3 regions of the Streptomyces sp. ITFR-16 genome follow, and region 2 is predicted to be linked to each of the others. Evidence: predicted binding sites of a transcription regulator. Region 2 holds the regulator's gene; each other region holds the start of a gene.
The links. The regulator HrcA, encoded in region 2, represses chaperone genes, less so after heat shock. The targets are predictions, from matches to a motif close to TTNGCACTCNGNNNNNCNGAGTGCNAA.

Region 1: the regulator HrcA is predicted to act here: its motif matches at 3,456-3,482, upstream of groL (chaperonin GroEL).
Region 3: the regulator HrcA is predicted to act here: its motif matches at 2,091-2,117, upstream of groES (co-chaperone GroES).

The regions. Positions count from the first base shown of each region.
Region 1 is NZ_CP134609.1:3,554,086-3,559,538, forward strand. Features, by position in the region: gene RLT58_RS15765 (TetR/AcrR family transcriptional regulator) at 1-127, shown strand, start outside; gene RLT58_RS15770 (N-acetyltransferase) at 181-951, shown strand; gene RLT58_RS15775 (hypothetical protein) at 1,097-1,579, shown strand; gene groL (chaperonin GroEL) at 1,667-3,292, opposite strand; gene RLT58_RS15785 (cold-shock protein) at 3,652-3,858, opposite strand; gene RLT58_RS15790 (MoaD/ThiS family protein) at 4,279-4,557, opposite strand; gene thrC (threonine synthase) at 4,587-5,453, opposite strand, start outside.
Region 2 is NZ_CP134609.1:5,538,123-5,543,575, reverse strand. Features, by position in the region: gene RLT58_RS24480 (16S rRNA (uracil(1498)-N(3))-methyltransferase) at 41-784, opposite strand; gene RLT58_RS24475 (nitronate monooxygenase) at 781-1,854, opposite strand; gene dnaJ (molecular chaperone DnaJ) at 1,968-3,104, opposite strand; gene hrcA (heat-inducible transcriptional repressor HrcA) at 3,105-4,121, opposite strand; gene RLT58_RS24460 (MBL fold metallo-hydrolase) at 4,307-5,029, shown strand; gene RLT58_RS24455 (DUF3097 domain-containing protein) at 5,055-5,453, shown strand, end outside.
Region 3 is NZ_CP134609.1:3,189,528-3,194,980, forward strand. Features, by position in the region: gene groL (chaperonin GroEL) at 1-1,527, opposite strand, end outside; gene groES (co-chaperone GroES) at 1,630-1,938, opposite strand; gene RLT58_RS14025 (hypothetical protein) at 2,215-2,547, opposite strand; gene RLT58_RS14030 (polysaccharide deacetylase family protein) at 2,544-3,560, opposite strand; gene RLT58_RS14035 (class I SAM-dependent methyltransferase) at 3,643-4,854, shown strand; gene RLT58_RS14040 (hypothetical protein) at 4,862-5,227, opposite strand; gene RLT58_RS14045 (hypothetical protein) at 5,279-5,453, opposite strand, start outside.

The DNA.
Region 1 (5,453 bases), 2.0 Mb from region 2:
GGTCGCCGCCGACGGCCACCACCCTGAGCTGGCCGAGGCGCTCGCGTCGGCCGGGCGGCCGGGCACCCCCGACGCCACGTTCGAGCGCTTCCTGAGCCGGCTCGTCGACGGTCTGGACATGGGCTGACCAGGAGAAACACCCTGGCGGGCGACGCGGTGGCTGTGGCACAGTGCGGGACCGTGACCACCGCACACGACGCCATCCTGATCACCCCGCTCGCCGAGCGGCCCGCCCTGATCCCCCGGGTCTACGAGATCGACGACACCTGGCCGGCCTTCGTCCCGCACGACCTGGTCGGCAGCGCCCTGCTGGGCCTGGTGGTGCGGGAGTTCACCGCGTACTGCGTGGTGGCGACCGACGGCGACCGGGTGGTCGCGCGCGGCCTCGCCGTCCCCTTCGACGGCACCGGCGAGAGCCGCGAGGAGATGCCCGACCAGGGCTGGGACCGGGTGCTGAGCTGGGCGTTCCAGGACCGGTGGAGCGGGCGGTCGGTGACGGCGGCGAGCGCGCTGGAGATCACCGTGGACCAGGCGTACCTGGGCCGCGGGCTCTCGTACCGGATGCTGGAGGCGCTGCGGGACGCCGCCGCCGGGCAGGGGCACGACGCGCTGGTCGCGCCGGTGCGCCCGACGGCCAAGCATCTGCACCCGGGCGTTCCGATGGCCGAGTACGTCGGCCGTCTGCGCGAGGACGGGCTGCCGGAGGACCCGTGGCTGCGGGTGCACGTCAGGAACGGCGGCACCGTCGAGAAGGTCGCCCCCGCCTCGATGACGGTCAGCGGTTCGCTGGCGCAGTGGCGGGAGTGGACGGGCCTGCCCTTCGACCGCGACGGCGAGACCGAGGTGCCGGGCGCGCTCGTGCCCGTACGGTGCGAACTCGCCCACGACCGCGCGGTCTACGCCGAACCGAACGTCTGGATCCGGCACCGGACGGGCCGTCGGACCGGCTGACCCGGACGCCCTGTCATACCCAGGTGCCAGGGGCCGCCCGGCCCGGTGAGCACCCGGGTATCACGCGCCCACCGGCCCCGGACGGGCATCGTTCGAAGCGTCCGCCGCACACCGTGTGCGAAGCCGCCCGAACGGGGAGTCCCAGGTGACCACAGTCCCGCGTCCGCGCACCCACGACCGCCGGCAGCTGGTCGTCACCGGGCTCGCCGCCTCCGCCCTGCTGGCCGCCTCCGCCGTGCCGTCCGTCGCGTCCGGCGGCGGGGGCGCCCGCACCCCCGCCGCGCAGTGCGCGCCCGCCGCCCGGCTGCCGCGCCCCACCGGCCCGTTCGGCGTCGGGTCCACCACCCTCCGCCTGGTCGACCGCTCCCGGCCCGAGCCATGGGCACCGGACGCCTCCCCGTACCGCGAGCTGATGATCACCGTCCGCTACCCCGCCGCGCCCGGCGGGCCCGGGCGCCCGGTGCCGCACATGACCGCCGCGGCGGCCGCCCACTTCGGAGGCCCGGAGGGGGCCGCCGCGAGCCGGGCCTATGAGCTGTCGTTCTTCGACCGCTGGCTGCGCGGCCACAACGACCATCTGCTGGACGGTCCGTCGGCCCGCTTCCCGGAGATGGTGTTCAGCCGATGACGGACGCGAACGGCACCGGCCCCCGGGGACGAGTCCCCGGGGGCCGGTGCCGTGTACAGCTGTGCAGGAGCTGCTGATCCGTCAGGATCAGAAGTCCATGTCACCGCCCGGCATGCCGCCCGGAGCGCCCGCGGCAGCGGCCTTCTCCGGCTTGTCGGCGATGACGGCCTCGGTGGTGAGGAAGAGCGCGGCGATGGACGCGGCGTTCTGCAGGGCGGAGCGCGTGACCTTCGCCGGGTCGAGAATGCCCTCGGCGATCATGTCGACGTACTCGCCGGTCGCGGCGTTGAGGCCGTGACCGATCGGCAGGTTGCGCACCTTCTCGACGACGACGCCACCCTCGAGACCACCGTTGACGGCGATCTGCTTGAGCGGGGCCTCCAGCGCCAGCTTGACGGCGTTGGCGCCGGTCGCCTCGTCACCCGAGAGCTCCAGCTTCTCGAAGACGGCCGAGGCCTGGAGCAGAGCCACGCCACCACCGGCGACGATGCCCTCCTCAACGGCGGCCTTGGCGTTGCGCACCGCGTCCTCGATGCGGTGCTTGCGCTCCTTGAGCTCGACCTCGGTGGCGGCACCGGCCTTGATGACGGCCACGCCGCCGGCCAGCTTCGCCAGACGCTCCTGGAGCTTCTCGCGGTCGTAGTCCGAGTCGGAGTTCTCGATCTCGGCACGGATCTGGTTGACGCGGCCCTGGACCTGGTCGCTGTCACCGGCGCCGTCGACGATCGTCGTCTCGTCCTTGGTGATGACGACCTTGCGGGCGCGGCCGAGCAGGTCGAGACCGGCGTTCTCCAGCTTGAGGCCGACCTCCTCGGAGATGACGGTGCCACCGGTGAGGATGGCGATGTCGCCGAGCATGGCCTTGCGGCGGTCACCGAAGCCCGGGGCCTTGACGGCGACGGACTTGAAGGTGCCACGGATCTTGTTGACGACCAGGGTCGACAGGGCCTCGCCCTCGACGTCCTCGGCGATGATCAGCAGCGGCTTGCCGGACTGCATGACCTTCTCGAGCAGCGGAAGGAGGTCCTTCACGTTGCTGATCTTCGAGTTCACGATCAGGATGTACGGGTCGTCGAGGGACGACTCCATGCGCTCCATGTCCGTGGCGAAGTACGCCGAGATGTAGCCCTTGTCGAAGCGCATACCCTCGGTGAGCTCCAGCTCCAGACCGAAGGTCTGGGACTCCTCGACGGTGATGACGCCTTCCTTGCCGACCTTGTCCATGGCCTCGGCGATGAGCTCGCCGATCTGGGTGTCGGCGGCGGAGATGGAGGCCGTCGAAGCGATCTGCTCCTTGGTCTCCACGTCCTTGGCCTGCTCCAGGAGGGCGGCGGAGACGGCCTCGACGGCCTTCTCGATGCCCCGCTTGAGAGCCATCGGGTTCGCACCCGCGGCCACGTTGCGCAGGCCCTCGCGGACGAGCGCCTGAGCGAGAACGGTGGCGGTGGTCGTACCGTCGCCGGCGACGTCGTCCGTCTTCTTGGCGACCTCCTTGACCAGCTCCGCACCGATCTTCTCGTACGGGTCCTCCAGCTCGATCTCCTTGGCGATGGAAACACCATCGTTGGTGATCGTGGGGGCGCCCCACTTCTTCTCGAGGACGACGTTGCGACCCTTGGGGCCAAGGGTGACCTTGACGGCGTCGGCGAGCTGGTTCATGCCGCGCTCGAGACCGCGCCGGGCCTCCTCGTCGAACGCGATGATCTTGGCCATGTGAAGTGGTCCTCCCGGACAGGGGTGGATTTCTCCGGACCGAGTGGCGCCCGCGACGGACGGCCTGCGTGCCTGGCGGTTCCTTGCCCCGCCACGCCTGCGGGCCTCACCGGCCCGGTCCAAGTTTCTGTCACTCTCACCTGGAGAGTGCTAAGCCCAATGATTAGCACTCGACCCCCGAGAGTGCAAGCGTCCCCCTCCGGAGTGTGGACGGAGCGGGGGCCGGGCGCACCGTTCAGGACACCCGGGACACCCGGGACACCCGGCCCCGGGACGCACGAAGGGTCCGTACCCCCGGGGGTACGGACCCTTCGTGCGTGAGTAGTGTCGTCGGCCTACCGCGTCGCGCCCGGCCGGGCTCAGCCGACGGCGAGCTTGACCATGTCCGCCTGCGGCCCCTTCTGGCCCTGCGAGATCTCGAATTCAACTCGCTGACCCTCTTCGAGGGTGCGGTACCCGTCCATCTGGATCGCGCTGTAGTGGACGAAAACATCCGCACCACCGTCGACCGCGATGAAGCCGTACCCCTTCTCCGCGTTGAACCACTTGACGGTGCCCTGAGCCATGCCTAACTCCCCTATTACTGGCCCTTGCACAGGACCGCACTTCGCGGACCCGGGTCAGAACTCACCCTCCGACAGGAGAGGGTGCGTGCGCCGGAACGCGTCGACCGCGGCCGAATGTATCTGCCCAACTGCCCTCTGCAACAGGTCAATCGGACGAGAATTCTGGGCAGCACCGATCGCCCGAATATGAGGAATTCACGAGATTGCAGGGCAAGTCGGGCCAGGCAAAGGCGACTTATGGCGCAAGGGGATCGGTCACTTTGGCTGCTTCTTGTCGCGGCCGGGCGCATTCTCATATGCGGGCGGCACGGGCAGCGATGGGGACTTCCCTCACTCTACCCCTCTCAACCATGCAGAATTGCCCCCTCCGCTTCTCTCGCAGAGGGGGCAATTCCGGTGACGCTGTGGAGCCGAAGCGGATCAGCAGCCGCCGGCCACGGCGGGGATGATCGAGACGCCGGCACCGTCCGGGGTGACCGCTTCGAGGCCGCCCTCGAAGCGCACGTCGTCGTCGTTGACGTACACGTTCACGAAGCGGCGCAGCTTGCCCTGGTCGTCCAGGACGCGGGCGGCGATGCCCGGGTGGTCCTGCTCCAGGGACGCGATGACCTGGGAGAGGGTGTCGCCCTCGGCCGTGACCTCGGCCTGGCCGCCCGTGTAGGTGCGGAGGATGGTGGGGATGCGGACCTTGACGCTCATGGTGGGTGCCTTCCTGAAGTCTCGGGTGGTCAGCTGGTGGTGGCGAGGCCGGCGGCGCGGAAGGCGTCCAGGCTCGGGCGGATCGTGGCGGTCGCCTGCGAGGTGGCGGCCACCGCGTCCAGCGTCTTGAGGCCGTCACCGGTGTTCAGGACGACGGTGGTGAGCGCCGGGTCGAGCAGACCGGCGTCGATCAGCTTCTTCGTCACACCGACCGTCACCCCGCCGGCGGTCTCGGCGAAGATTCCCTCGGTGCGGGCCAGCAGCTTGATCGCATCGACGACCTGCTCGTCGTCGACGTCCTCGACGGCGCCGCCGGTGCGGCGGGCGATGTCCAGGACGTACGGGCCGTCGGCCGGGTTGCCGATCGCCAGGGACTTGGCGATGGTGTTCGGCTTCTGCGGGCGCACGACGTCGTGGCCGGCCTTGAAGGCGGCGGAGACCGGGGAGCAGCCCTCGGCCTGGGCGCCGAAGATCTTGTACGGCTTGTCCTCGACCAGGCCGAGCCTGATCAGCTCCTGGAGCCCCTTGTCGATCTTCGTGAGCTGCGAGCCGGACGCGATCGGGATGACGATCTGGTCGGGCAGCCGCCAGCCGAGCTGCTCGCAGATCTCGTACGCCAGGGTCTTGGAGCCCTCGCCGTAGTACGGCCGCAGGTTGACGTTGACGAAGCCCCAGCCCTCGCCGAGCGGGTCGCCGATGAGCTCGGAGCAGAAGCGGTTGACGTCGTCGTAGTTGCCCTCGATGCCGACCAGCTCACCGCCGTACACCGCGGCCATGACGACCTTGCCCTGCTCCAGGTCGTGCGGGATGAACACACAGGACCGCAGGCCCGCGCGGGCGGCGGCGGCACCCACCGCGCCGGCGAGGTTGCCGGTGGAGGAGCAGGAGAGGGTGGT
Region 2 (5,453 bases):
GTAGACCGCTTGCGGCCACAACGGCCCCCGAAGCACGGGACTATGACCAGCGGCCCGTGCGCCCCAGCAGCAGCGCGGTCGCCGCCGTACCGGCCGTCGAGGTGCGCAGAACGGTCGGTCCGAGCCGGCAGATCCGGGCGCCGGCGGCCTCGAACGCGGCCAGTTCGTCCGGCGATACGCCGCCCTCGGGGCCGACGACCAGCAGGATCTCGCCGGTCTCGGGCAGGTCGACGGTGGCCAGCGGCTCGCTGTCGTGGCCCCGGTCCTCGTGCAGGACGGCCGCGAAGTCCACCGTGGCCACGAGGGCGGCAACCTGTTTCGTCGTCAGCGCGTCCGCCACCTCCGGGAACCGCACCCGGCGCGACTGCTTGCCGGCCTCCCGGGCCGTACCGCGCCACTTCGCCAGGGACTTGAGGCCGCGGTCGCCCTTCCACTGGGTGATGCAGCGCGCTGCCTGCCACGGCACGATCGTGTCGACCCCGGTCTCGGTCATCGTCTCGACGGCGACCTCGCCCCGGTCACCCTTGGGCAGGGCCTGGACGACGGTGATCCGGACGGCGGGCCGGGGTTCCTCGTGGACCGCGTCCACCCCCACCACCAGCCGGTCCTTGCCCTCGGCGGCCCGCACGACGCCGCCGGCCCACCGGCCCCGGCCGTCCGTCAGGACGACCTCCTCACCGGCGCGCAGGCGCTTCACCGAGACGGCGTGCCGCCCCTCGGGGCCGTCGAGGACGAACTCGGGCCCGGCGGGCAGCTGTTCGACGACGAAGACGGGTGCCGTCACTGTGTACTCCTTGTGCTCACTGCCGTCCGCGCGGCGTCCAGTTCCTCGTTGAGCAGCCTGACCAGCCGTCCCGCGGGCAGCTCGCGCGCCATCCGGTGCCCCTGGCCCGCCCACAGCGCCATGCCCTGCGCGTCCCCGGCCCTGGCCGCCGCCTTGCGGAGCGCGGCGGTCAGATGGTGGACCTGGGGATAGGCGGCGGGGGCGTACGGTCCGTGCTCCCGCACGAAGCGGTTGACCAGGCCGCGGGCCGGGCGCCCGGAGAACGCCCGGGTCAGGACGGTGCGCACGAACAGCGGGTTGGTCAGGGCCTGTTTGTGCAGCAGATGGGCGCCCGACTCGGGGGTGATCAGGAAGGCGGTGCCGAGCTGTGCGGCGTCCGCGCCCGCCGCCAGGACCGCGGCGATCTGGGAGCCGCGCATCAGGCCGCCCGCGGCGATGACCGGTATCTGCACGGTCTCGCGCACCTGGGCCACCAGGCTGAGCAGCCCGGTCCCGGCGCCGTCGGCCTGCGGGTCGTCGCGGAACGTGGACTGGTGGCCGCCCGCCTCGATGCCCTGGGCGCAGACGGCGTCGGCGCCCGCCCACTGGGCGGCCTGGGCCTCCTCGGGCGAGGTCACCGTGACGACGGTGTACGTGCCCGCCGCGGCGAACGCGTCGAGGGTGTCGCGGGAGGGGCAGCCGAAGGTGAAGGAGACGACCGGGACCGGGTCCTCCAGCAGGATGGCGAGCTTGGCCTCGTAGCCGTCGTCGCCGGAGCCGTCGGTGTCGCCGAGCGGAGTCTCGTACCAGGAGGACTCGCCCGCGAGCTGGTGCCGGTAGACCTCGACGGCGGCCGGGTCGGCGAGGGTGGGCTGCGGCATGAAGAGGTTGACGCCGAAGGGCTGTCCGGTCAGCCCGCGGACCTGCTTGATCTCCTGGTACATGCCGTCCGCCGTCTTGTACCCGGCGGCCAGGAATCCGAGCCCGCCGGCCTCGGCGACGGCCGCGACGAGCTGCGGGCAGGACGCGCCGCCCGCCATCGGGGCCTGCACGATCGGATACCGGCAGAGATCGGTCAACGCGGAGGACATGCCCGCATCGTGTCATGTCCGTCCTGCCCCGTGACGCACACCCCGGGGCCGCGATTTGTCCGCAATGCGGTACGGGCCCGGAAACCGGGCCCGTACGACATCGTGAGGCGGCTCTACCGGCCGTTGAACGCGTCCTTCAGCCGCGAGAACAGGCCCTGCTGCCCGGGCTGGAACTGGCCGGTGGGCCGCTCCTCGCCACGCAGCTTCGCCAGCTCGCGCAGGAGGCGCTCCTGCTCGGGGTCCATCTTCGTCGGGGTCATCACCTCGACGTGCACGATGAGGTCGCCGCGCCCGCCGCCCCGCAGGTGGGTGATGCCGCGCCCGTGCAGCGGGACGGACTGGCCGGACTGGGTGCCCGGCCGGATGTCGACCTCCTCCAGGCCGTCGAGCGTCTCCAGCGGCACCTTGGTGCCGAGGGCCGCCGCCGTCATGGGGATGGTGACCGTGCAGTGCAGGTCGTCGCCGCGCCGCTGGAAGACCGCGTGCGGCAGCTCGTGGATCTCGACGTAGAGGTCGCCGGCGGGGCCGCCGCCGGGGCCGACCTCGCCCTCGCCCGCGAGCTGGATGCGGGTGCCGTTGTCGACACCGGCGGGGATCTTCACGGTGAGCGTGCGCCGCGAGCGGATGCGGCCGTCGCCGGCGCACTCCGGGCACGGGGTCGGCACGACCGTGCCGAAGCCCTGGCACTGCGGGCAGGGCCGCGAGGTCATGACCTGGCCGAGGAAGGACCGGGTGACCTGGGAGACCTCGCCGCGGCCGCGGCACATGTCACAGGTCTGCGCGGAGGTGCCGGGCGCGGCGCCCTCCCCGCTGCAGGTCGTACAGACGACGGCCGTGTCGACCTGGATGTCCTTGGTCGTGCCGAAGGCCGCCTCGTTGAGGTCGATCTCCAGCCGGATCATGGCGTCCTGGCCGCGCCGGGTGCGCGAACGGGGTCCGCGCTGCGACGCCGTACCGAAGAACGCGTCCATGATGTCGGAGAAGTTGCCGAAGCCGCCCTGTCCGAATCCGCCCGCGCCACCGCCTCCGGAGGCGGACAGCGGGTCGCCGCCGAGGTCGTAGACCTGCTTCTTCTGGGCGTCCGACAACACCTCGTAGGCGGCGTTGATCTCCTTGAACCGCTCCTGGGTCTTCGGATCGGGGTTCACATCCGGGTGCAGCTCGCGGGCGAGCCTCCGGAAGGCCTTCTTGATCTCGTCCTGAGAGGCGTCGCGGCGCACGCCGAGTACGGCGTAGTAGTCCGTGGCCACTTACGACTCCGCCAGGATCTGTCCGACGTAACGTGCCACTGCGCGTACCGCTCCCATCGTTCCGGGGTAGTCCATGCGGGTCGGTCCGACCACGCCGAGTTTGGCGACTGCCTCGTCGCCCGAACCGTAGCCGACCGCGACGACGGACGTGGAGTTGAGCCCCTCGTGGGCGTTCTCGTGCCCGATACGTACGGTCATGCCCGAGTCCTTGGCCTCGCCGAGCAGCTTCAGCAGCACGACCTGCTCCTCCAGTGCCTCCAGCACCGGCCGGATCATCACCGGGAAGTCGTGCCCGAAGCGGGTGAGGTTGGAGGTGCCGCCGATCATCAGCCGCTCCTCCGTCTCCTCGACGAGGGTTTCGAGCAGGATCGAGAGCACGGTGGACACGGTTCCCCGGTCCTCGCTCTCGAAGGATTCCGGCAGGTCCTGCACCAGCTGCGGGACGTCCGCGAAGCGGCGTCCCACCACCCGGCTGTTGAGCCGGGCGCGCAGATCGGCGAGAGAGGTCTCGCCGAAGGGCGCGGGGCAGTCGACCAGCCGCTGTTCGACCCGGCCGGTGTCCGTGATGAGCACGAGCATCAGCCGGGCGGGGGCCAGGGACAGCAGTTCCACATGCCGCACCGTCGAGCGGGTCAGCGAGGGGTACTGCACGACGGCGACCTGCCGGGTCAGCTGCGCGAGCAGCCGTACGGTCCGGCCCACGACGTCGTCGAGGTCGACCGCGCCGTCGAGGAAATTCTGAATGGCGCGGCGCTCCGGCGACGAGAGGGGCTTGACGCCCGCGAGCTTGTCGACGAAGAGCCGGTAGCCCTTGTCCGTCGGGATGCGTCCCGCACTGGTGTGGGGCTGGGCGATGAAGCCCTCGTCCTCCAGCACCGCCATGTCGTTGCGGACGGTGGCCGGGGAGACCCCCAGCTTGTGCCGCTCCGTGAGCGCCTTGGAGCCGACGGGCTCCTCGGTGCCGACATAGTCCTGGACGATGGCGCGCAGCACTTCGAGTCTGCGTTCGCTGAGCATCGCGCACACCTCCAGCTGTCTGCCTCGGTCGTTCTCGGGCCGTTCCCGGGACTTCTCCTGGCACTCTGTGCGGACGAGTGCCAGCAATGCCCCGGTCAGTGTACGGCGACGGGGTGGCCCCCTAGCAAGGGCGACCGGCCACACCGCCCCGAGACTGCGCAGGTCGCTGCCGATAGCGTCGCCGTATGGATGCCTCTTGGGAAGAGTTCGGCTGGGAGCGACTCGGTCACGGAGTGGGGCGCCGACGCCTTCCGGTGTGGGATGCGACGGTCGTCCTGGTGGCCGGGACGGACGGAGCGCTGCTCTGCGACACCGGCTCGTCACTCCGTGAAGGGGCGGAACTGAGCGATCAGACACAGTCGCTGCTCGGCCGGAGGGTGACGCACATCGCACTCAGCCACCCCCATTTCGATCATGTTCTGGGCACGGCCGCCTTCACCGGGGCGCGGGTGTACGGCGCGGCGGGCATGGCCGAGCTGCTGCGGGACGGGGCGGACGAGCTGCGGGCCGACGCGGTGGGCCAGGGGCTGTCCGGGCGGGACGCGGCCGAGTCCGCCGCCGCCCTGGTCGCGCCGCACCACGAGGTGCGCGAGGAGCGGACGCTCGATCTGGGCGGCGGGCGCGAGGTGCGCCTCGTGAACCTGGGCCCCGCGCACTCCGGCCACGATCTGGCGGTGCTGGTGCCAGGCTCCCCCGCGATCGTGTTCTGCGGCGACCTGGTCGAGGAGTCCGGTGCACCGCAGGCGGGCCCGGACGCGACGGGGTCGCGCTGGCCGGCGGCCCTGGACCGGCTGCTGGCGCTCGGCGGCGAGGACGCGCTGTACGTGCCGGGGCACGGGGCGGTGGTGGACGCGGCGTTCGTCCGGGCGCAGCGCGCTGCGCTGGCCGCCCGGTTCGGCGTGTCGTAGGGCGCTCCCCGCTTATCGTCGTGCGATGCGCAGCTACCAGCCGGACCTGACCCCGCCGTGGAAGAAGTCCGCCCCCGTCCCCGAGGTGCCCGCCGAGCCCGATCTGGTCGTGGAGGACGTCGCCACGGGCTTCTGCGGTGCGGTGATCCGGTGCGAGAAGACGGCCGCCGGGCCGACGGTGACCCTGGAGGACCGCTTCGGCAAGCACCGGGTCTTCCCGATGGAGCCGCGCGGCTTCCTGCTGGAGGGCCGGGTCGTCACGCTCGTGCGCCCGTCGGCGGGCGGCCCGGCGCGGCCCGCCCGTACGGCCTCCGGCTCGGTGGCGGTGCCCGGGGCACGGGCGCGGGTGGCGCGGGCCGGGCGGATCTACGTGGAGGGGCGGCACGACGCGGAGCTGGTCGAGCGGGTCTGGGGCGACGACCTG
Region 3 (5,453 bases), 2.3 Mb from region 2:
CGACGCGGCGTTCTCCAGCGCGGAGCGGGTGACCTTGACCGGGTCGATGACGCCGGCCTTCACCAGGTCGCCGTACTCGCCGGTCGCGGCGTTGAAGCCCTGACCCTTGTCGAGCTCGGAGACCTTCGAGGTGATGACGTAGCCCTCGAGACCGGCGTTCTCCGCGATCCAGCGGAGCGGCTCGACGGCGGCGCGGCGCACGACCGCGACACCCGTGGCCTCGTCGCCGGTCTTGCCGAGGTTGCCCTCGAGGACCTTGACGGCGTGGACCAGAGCGGAGCCACCACCGGAGACGATGCCCTCCTCGACCGCGGCGCGGGTCGCGGAGATGGCGTCCTCCAGACGGTGCTTCTTCTCCTTGAGCTCCACCTCGGTGGCCGCACCGACGCGGATCACGCAGACACCGCCGGCCAGCTTCGCCAGACGCTCCTGGAGCTTCTCGCGGTCCCAGTCGGAGTCGGTGGCGTCGATCTCGGCCTTGATCTGGTTGACCCGGCCGGCGACCTCGTCGGACTTGCCGCCACCGTCGACGATGGTGGTGTCGTCCTTGGAGACGGTCACACGGCGGGCGGTGCCCAGCACGTCCAGACCGGCCTGGTCGAGCTTGAGGCCGACCTCCTCGGCGATGACGGTCGCACCGGTGAGGGTGGCGATGTCGCCGAGCATGGCCTTGCGGCGGTCACCGAAGCCCGGGGCCTTCACCGCGACGGCGTTGAAGGTGCCGCGGATCTTGTTGACGACCAGGGTCGACAGGGCCTCGCCCTCGACGTCCTCGGCGATGATCAGCAGCGGCTTGGAGCCACCGGCCTGGATGACCTTCTCCAGGAGCGGAAGCAGCTCCTGGATCGAGCCGATCTTGCCCTGGTGGATCAGGATGTACGGGTCGTCGAGGACGGCCTCCATACGCTCCTGGTCGGTCACCATGTACGGCGACAGGTAACCCTTGTCGAAGGCCATGCCCTCGGTGAAGTCGAGGTCCAGACCGAAGGTGTTGGACTCCTCGACGGTGATGACACCGTCCTTGCCGACCTTGTCCATCGCGTCCGCGATGAGCTCGCCGACCTGGGTGTCCTGCGCGGAGAGCGCGGCCACGGCGGCGATGTCGGACTTGTCGTCGATCGGGCGGGCGGTCGCGAGGAGCTCCTCGGACACGGCCTTGACCGCGGCGTCGATGCCCTTCTTCAGGGCGGCCGGGGACGCGCCCGCGGCCACGTTGCGCAGGCCCTCGCGGACGAGCGCCTGGGCCAGGACGGTGGCGGTGGTCGTACCGTCACCCGCTACGTCGTTGGTCTTGGTCGCCACCTCCTTCACCAGCTGGGCACCGAGGTTCTCGTACGGGTCGTCCAGCTCGACCTCGCGCGCGATGGTGACACCGTCGTTGGTGATGGTGGGAGCACCGAACTTCTTGTCGATGACGACGTTGCGGCCCTTGGGACCGATCGTCACCTTCACCGTGTCGGCAAGCTTGTTGACGCCGCGCTCGAGGGCGCGACGGGCGTCCTCGTCGAACTTCAGGATCTTCGCCATGGAGCTGAACTGTCCTCTCAAAACAAGAACTGCGCCCCTCGCCGCCCGGCTAGTGATTTCGCAGGGGGCCAGGGGCGCAGAACAGAAGCAAACGTGGGTGAATTACTTCTCGATGATCGCGAGCACGTCGCGAGCCGAGAGGACGAGGTACTCCTCGCCGTTGTACTTCACCTCGGTGCCGCCGTACTTGCTGTACAGCACGACATCGCCGGTCTTGACGTCGAGCGGCAGGCGCTCGCCGTTCTCGAAGCGGCCCGGGCCCACGGCCAGGACGACGCCCTCCTGGGGCTTCTCCTTGGCGGTGTCCGGAATAACCAGGCCGGAGGCCGTGGTCTGCTCGGCGTCGAGCGGCTGGACCACAATGCGGTCCTCGAGCGGCTTGATCGCAACCTTGGAGCTGGCGGTCGACACGATCCGGTCTCCCCCTTCGGAGATCTCACGGGGTTAACAGTCTTGGGGTGGCGACCAGGTGGGCCCGTCGTCGCGGGTGCCGGACCTGCCGGTCGCACAGTACTGCTGGCACTCTCCAGTGGGGAGTGCCAGCACTGAGACTATGACCGCGATTAGCACTCGGTCAAGCGGAGTGCCAATTGACGCCCCTCGTGGCGGCGGGTTCGCCTCTCCCGGCGACCCGCCGCAGGGAGAACGCCGCAGGGCGCCGCGGCGTTCCATGGGCCGCTGCGCACGTCAGGGGCGACCGCACCCCGTGTCCGCACGCTCCCCGGAGCGCGGTCCGGGCCGGTCCGGCCAGCGGCGCACCGGCGGGGAGACCGGCCGCGCGTTCCCGGGGTGCCGGGCCCGGCCGCAGGCGACGACGACCATCGCCCCGGGCGCCCCGTGGTCGCCGCGCACCGCCGCCGGGCGCACGGCGGCCGGAGCGCTGGGCCGCCGGTCCACCCGCTGCGCGGCCTTGCGGCCCAGGCGTTCGATCGGGTCCACCGACTGTGCGCAGCCGGTGGTGGCGGTCAGGAGCGCACCGGCCGCCAGCAGCCCGGCCAGCAGCCGGTGCGCGCCTGTCATACGTAGTCCTCCAGCCGGGCCACGGCGTAGCCCTTGTCCGTGACGACCTTCATGACGGACCGGATCAGGTCGGGCATGCTGCCCTTCCAGTCCTTCTTGCCGCGGAAGTGGGTGAGGATGATGTCGCCGGGGTGCAGGTCCTGGTCCTCCTCGCGCCACTCCATGTGGTCGGGGAACGCCTCGGCCGACCAGAGGGGCACGGCGGTGATCCCGCAGGACTTGGCGATCCGCAGGGTGTCGCCGTTGTAGTTGCCGTACGGCGGCCTGAAGAGCCGGGGCCGCTTGCCGTACTGCTTCTCCAGGATGTCCTGCTGGTCGCAGATCTCCCGCTTCTGCTCGGCGTAGGACAGGCCGGGCATGTAACGGTGGTTGAGCGTGTGGTTGTTGAGCGTGACACCCCGGGCCTCGGCGTCCTTGAAGTACGCGTAGTTGTCGCGCACCAGGTAGTCGCTGAGGAAGGCGCTGTACGGGATGTTCAGCTCCGACATCATCTTCAGGAGCTCGGGGTCCTTGTCGTCACCGTCGTCCATCGTCAGGAAGACGACCTTGTCCTTGGTGGGGACGGTGGTGAAGACGGGCGGCAGCGAGGCGTCGCCGCCCTCGACCTCGAAGCCCTTGCGGGTGGTGATGTGCGGCTTCACGGCGGGCGGCAGCGGTGCCGTGAGGGGGGTGCTCGCCAGGCCCCACTTCTTGGCGGCGACCGCGCGGGCCGCCCGGGCGAGGCGGGCCCGCTCCTCCTGGGCCGCGCGGGTGCCCAGCGCCCCGGCGGCGGCCTCGGCCTGCGCGCCCGGGGCTCCGGCCTGCGCCTTCGCCGCGCGCCCGGTGTCCGAGGCGTCGGTCCCGGCCGCGCAGCCGGAGCCGACGGCGGCCAGCAGGAGCACGGAAAGGACCGTGAATCCCGGCCGGCGCCGCAGATGACCCCGCCGCCGCCCGGTCCGTACCGCTCCGCCCGTCACCGCATCCGGTCTGCGCCTGTTCATGGCCAATTCTTCCTTTTGTCGTACTGGCTGCATGGCGCCGCATCCTGCCAGTACGCGATCGGGCTCCCGGCCCGACACCGCCGCCGGACCCGCACGGTCCCCCGGCTGGCTCACAATGGGGCAGGTGAACGCACTCGATGACTTCCTGGCCCTGCGCACCCCGGAGGGCGAAGGGCTGCTGGCCGGACTGCGGTCGTACGACCCGGCGACGGAGCTCGCCACCGCCACCCGGCTGCGCCGCACCCACCCGGCCGCCCTCGTCTCGGCGGCGCTGGGACAGGCCCGGCTGCGGCAGCGGGCGGTCGCGAAGTTCGGCGCCGAGGACGCGTACCGGATGTTCTTCACGCCCAACGGGGTCGAGCAGGCCACCCGTGCCTCGGTGGCCGGCCACCGGGCCGGCCGGTTCGCGGCCGCCGGGGTGCGCAGCGTCGCCGACCTCTGCTGCGGGATCGGCGGCGACGCCATCGCACTGGCCCGCGCCGGGATCTCCGTCCTCGCCGTGGACCGCGACCCGCTGACCGCCGAGGTGGCCCGGGCCAATGCCGCCGCGCTCGGGCTCGACGGGCTGATCGAGGTGCGGTGCGCCGATGTCACCGAGATCGACACCTCGCCCTGTGACGCGGTCTTCGTCGACCCGGCCCGCCGGGGCGGCCGCGGCCGCATCTTCGACCCGGAGGCCTACTCACCGCCGCTGTCCTGGGCGACCGCCGCCGCGCTGAAGGCGCCCAGGGCCGCGCTGAAGATCGCCCCGGGCATCCCGCACGAGGCGATCGGGCCCCGGGCGGAGGCCGAGTGGATCTCGGACGGCGGCGATGTGAAGGAGGCGGTGCTCTGGTTCGGCGAGGGCTTCGAGGCGGGCTCCTTCCGCGCCACGCTGCTCCCCTCGGGCGCGACCCTGTCCGCCCCGGCCGCGCTGCCGGCCCCGCCGGTGGGCCCGGTCGGCCGCTATCTGTACGAGCCGGACGGCGCGGTGATCAGGGCGCATCTGGTCGCCGACATCGTCGGGCGCTGCCGCGGCCGGCTGATCGACGAGATGATCGCGTACGTCACGAGCGACGAGCTGTACGACTCCCCGTACACCGCCGGGTACGAGATCACCGATCAGCTGCCGTTCAACGTGAAGCGGCTGAAGGCGCTGCTGCGGGAGCGGAAGGTCGGCGTCCTGACGGTCAAGAAGCGCGGTTCGGCGGTCGAACCGGAGGAACTGCGCCGGAAGATGAAGCTCCAGGGGCCGAACGCGGCCACGGTCTTCCTGACCCGGGTCGCGGACGCGCCGACCATGCTGGTCGGCCGGCCGGTGACCGGCCCGGAGGCCGGCCACCGGTAGACACGCCCTAGGCGAGGTCCGTCAGCTCGTCCGCGTACACCTGCGAGAGCGGCTGCGGGCCCACGTACTGCTGGCAGTTGCACTGCCCCGCCTCGAAGCGGACCGGCTTCTTCTGTTCGTCCCAGGCGGTCGGCACCTCGATCCGCTCGTGGCACTTGCCCTGCTTGTCATGCTTGGCGGTGTGGTGCGTACAGCCGCAGACGGGCTCGGGCGGCCGGTTCGCCGCTTCGAGCGCGAGCCGTTCCCGCCGTTCGGCCTCCAGCAGTTCCAGCCTGCGGGTGTGCCGGTTGCGCAGCGCCGTACGGACGTTGTCGGCGAGCCAGCCGAAGCCGCCCGTCCAGAAGATGATGAGCACCCACCAGTACCACTCCATGAAACGCCCTCCCCCTGAATCACCGTGTACCCGCCAAGGATAGGGCCGGGGTCAGCGGTGGGCGCCGCCGCCGGAGGAGGAGATGAGCGGCTCGGGCGCGCTCGCGCCGATCAGTACCCGCAGGACCCAACGCCGGTGCCAGAAGGCCTTGACGACGCCGATGAGACCGACGAGCCAGCAGAGGAGGCCGAGGCCCATGATCAGGGCCATCAGGCCGTAGGTGTCA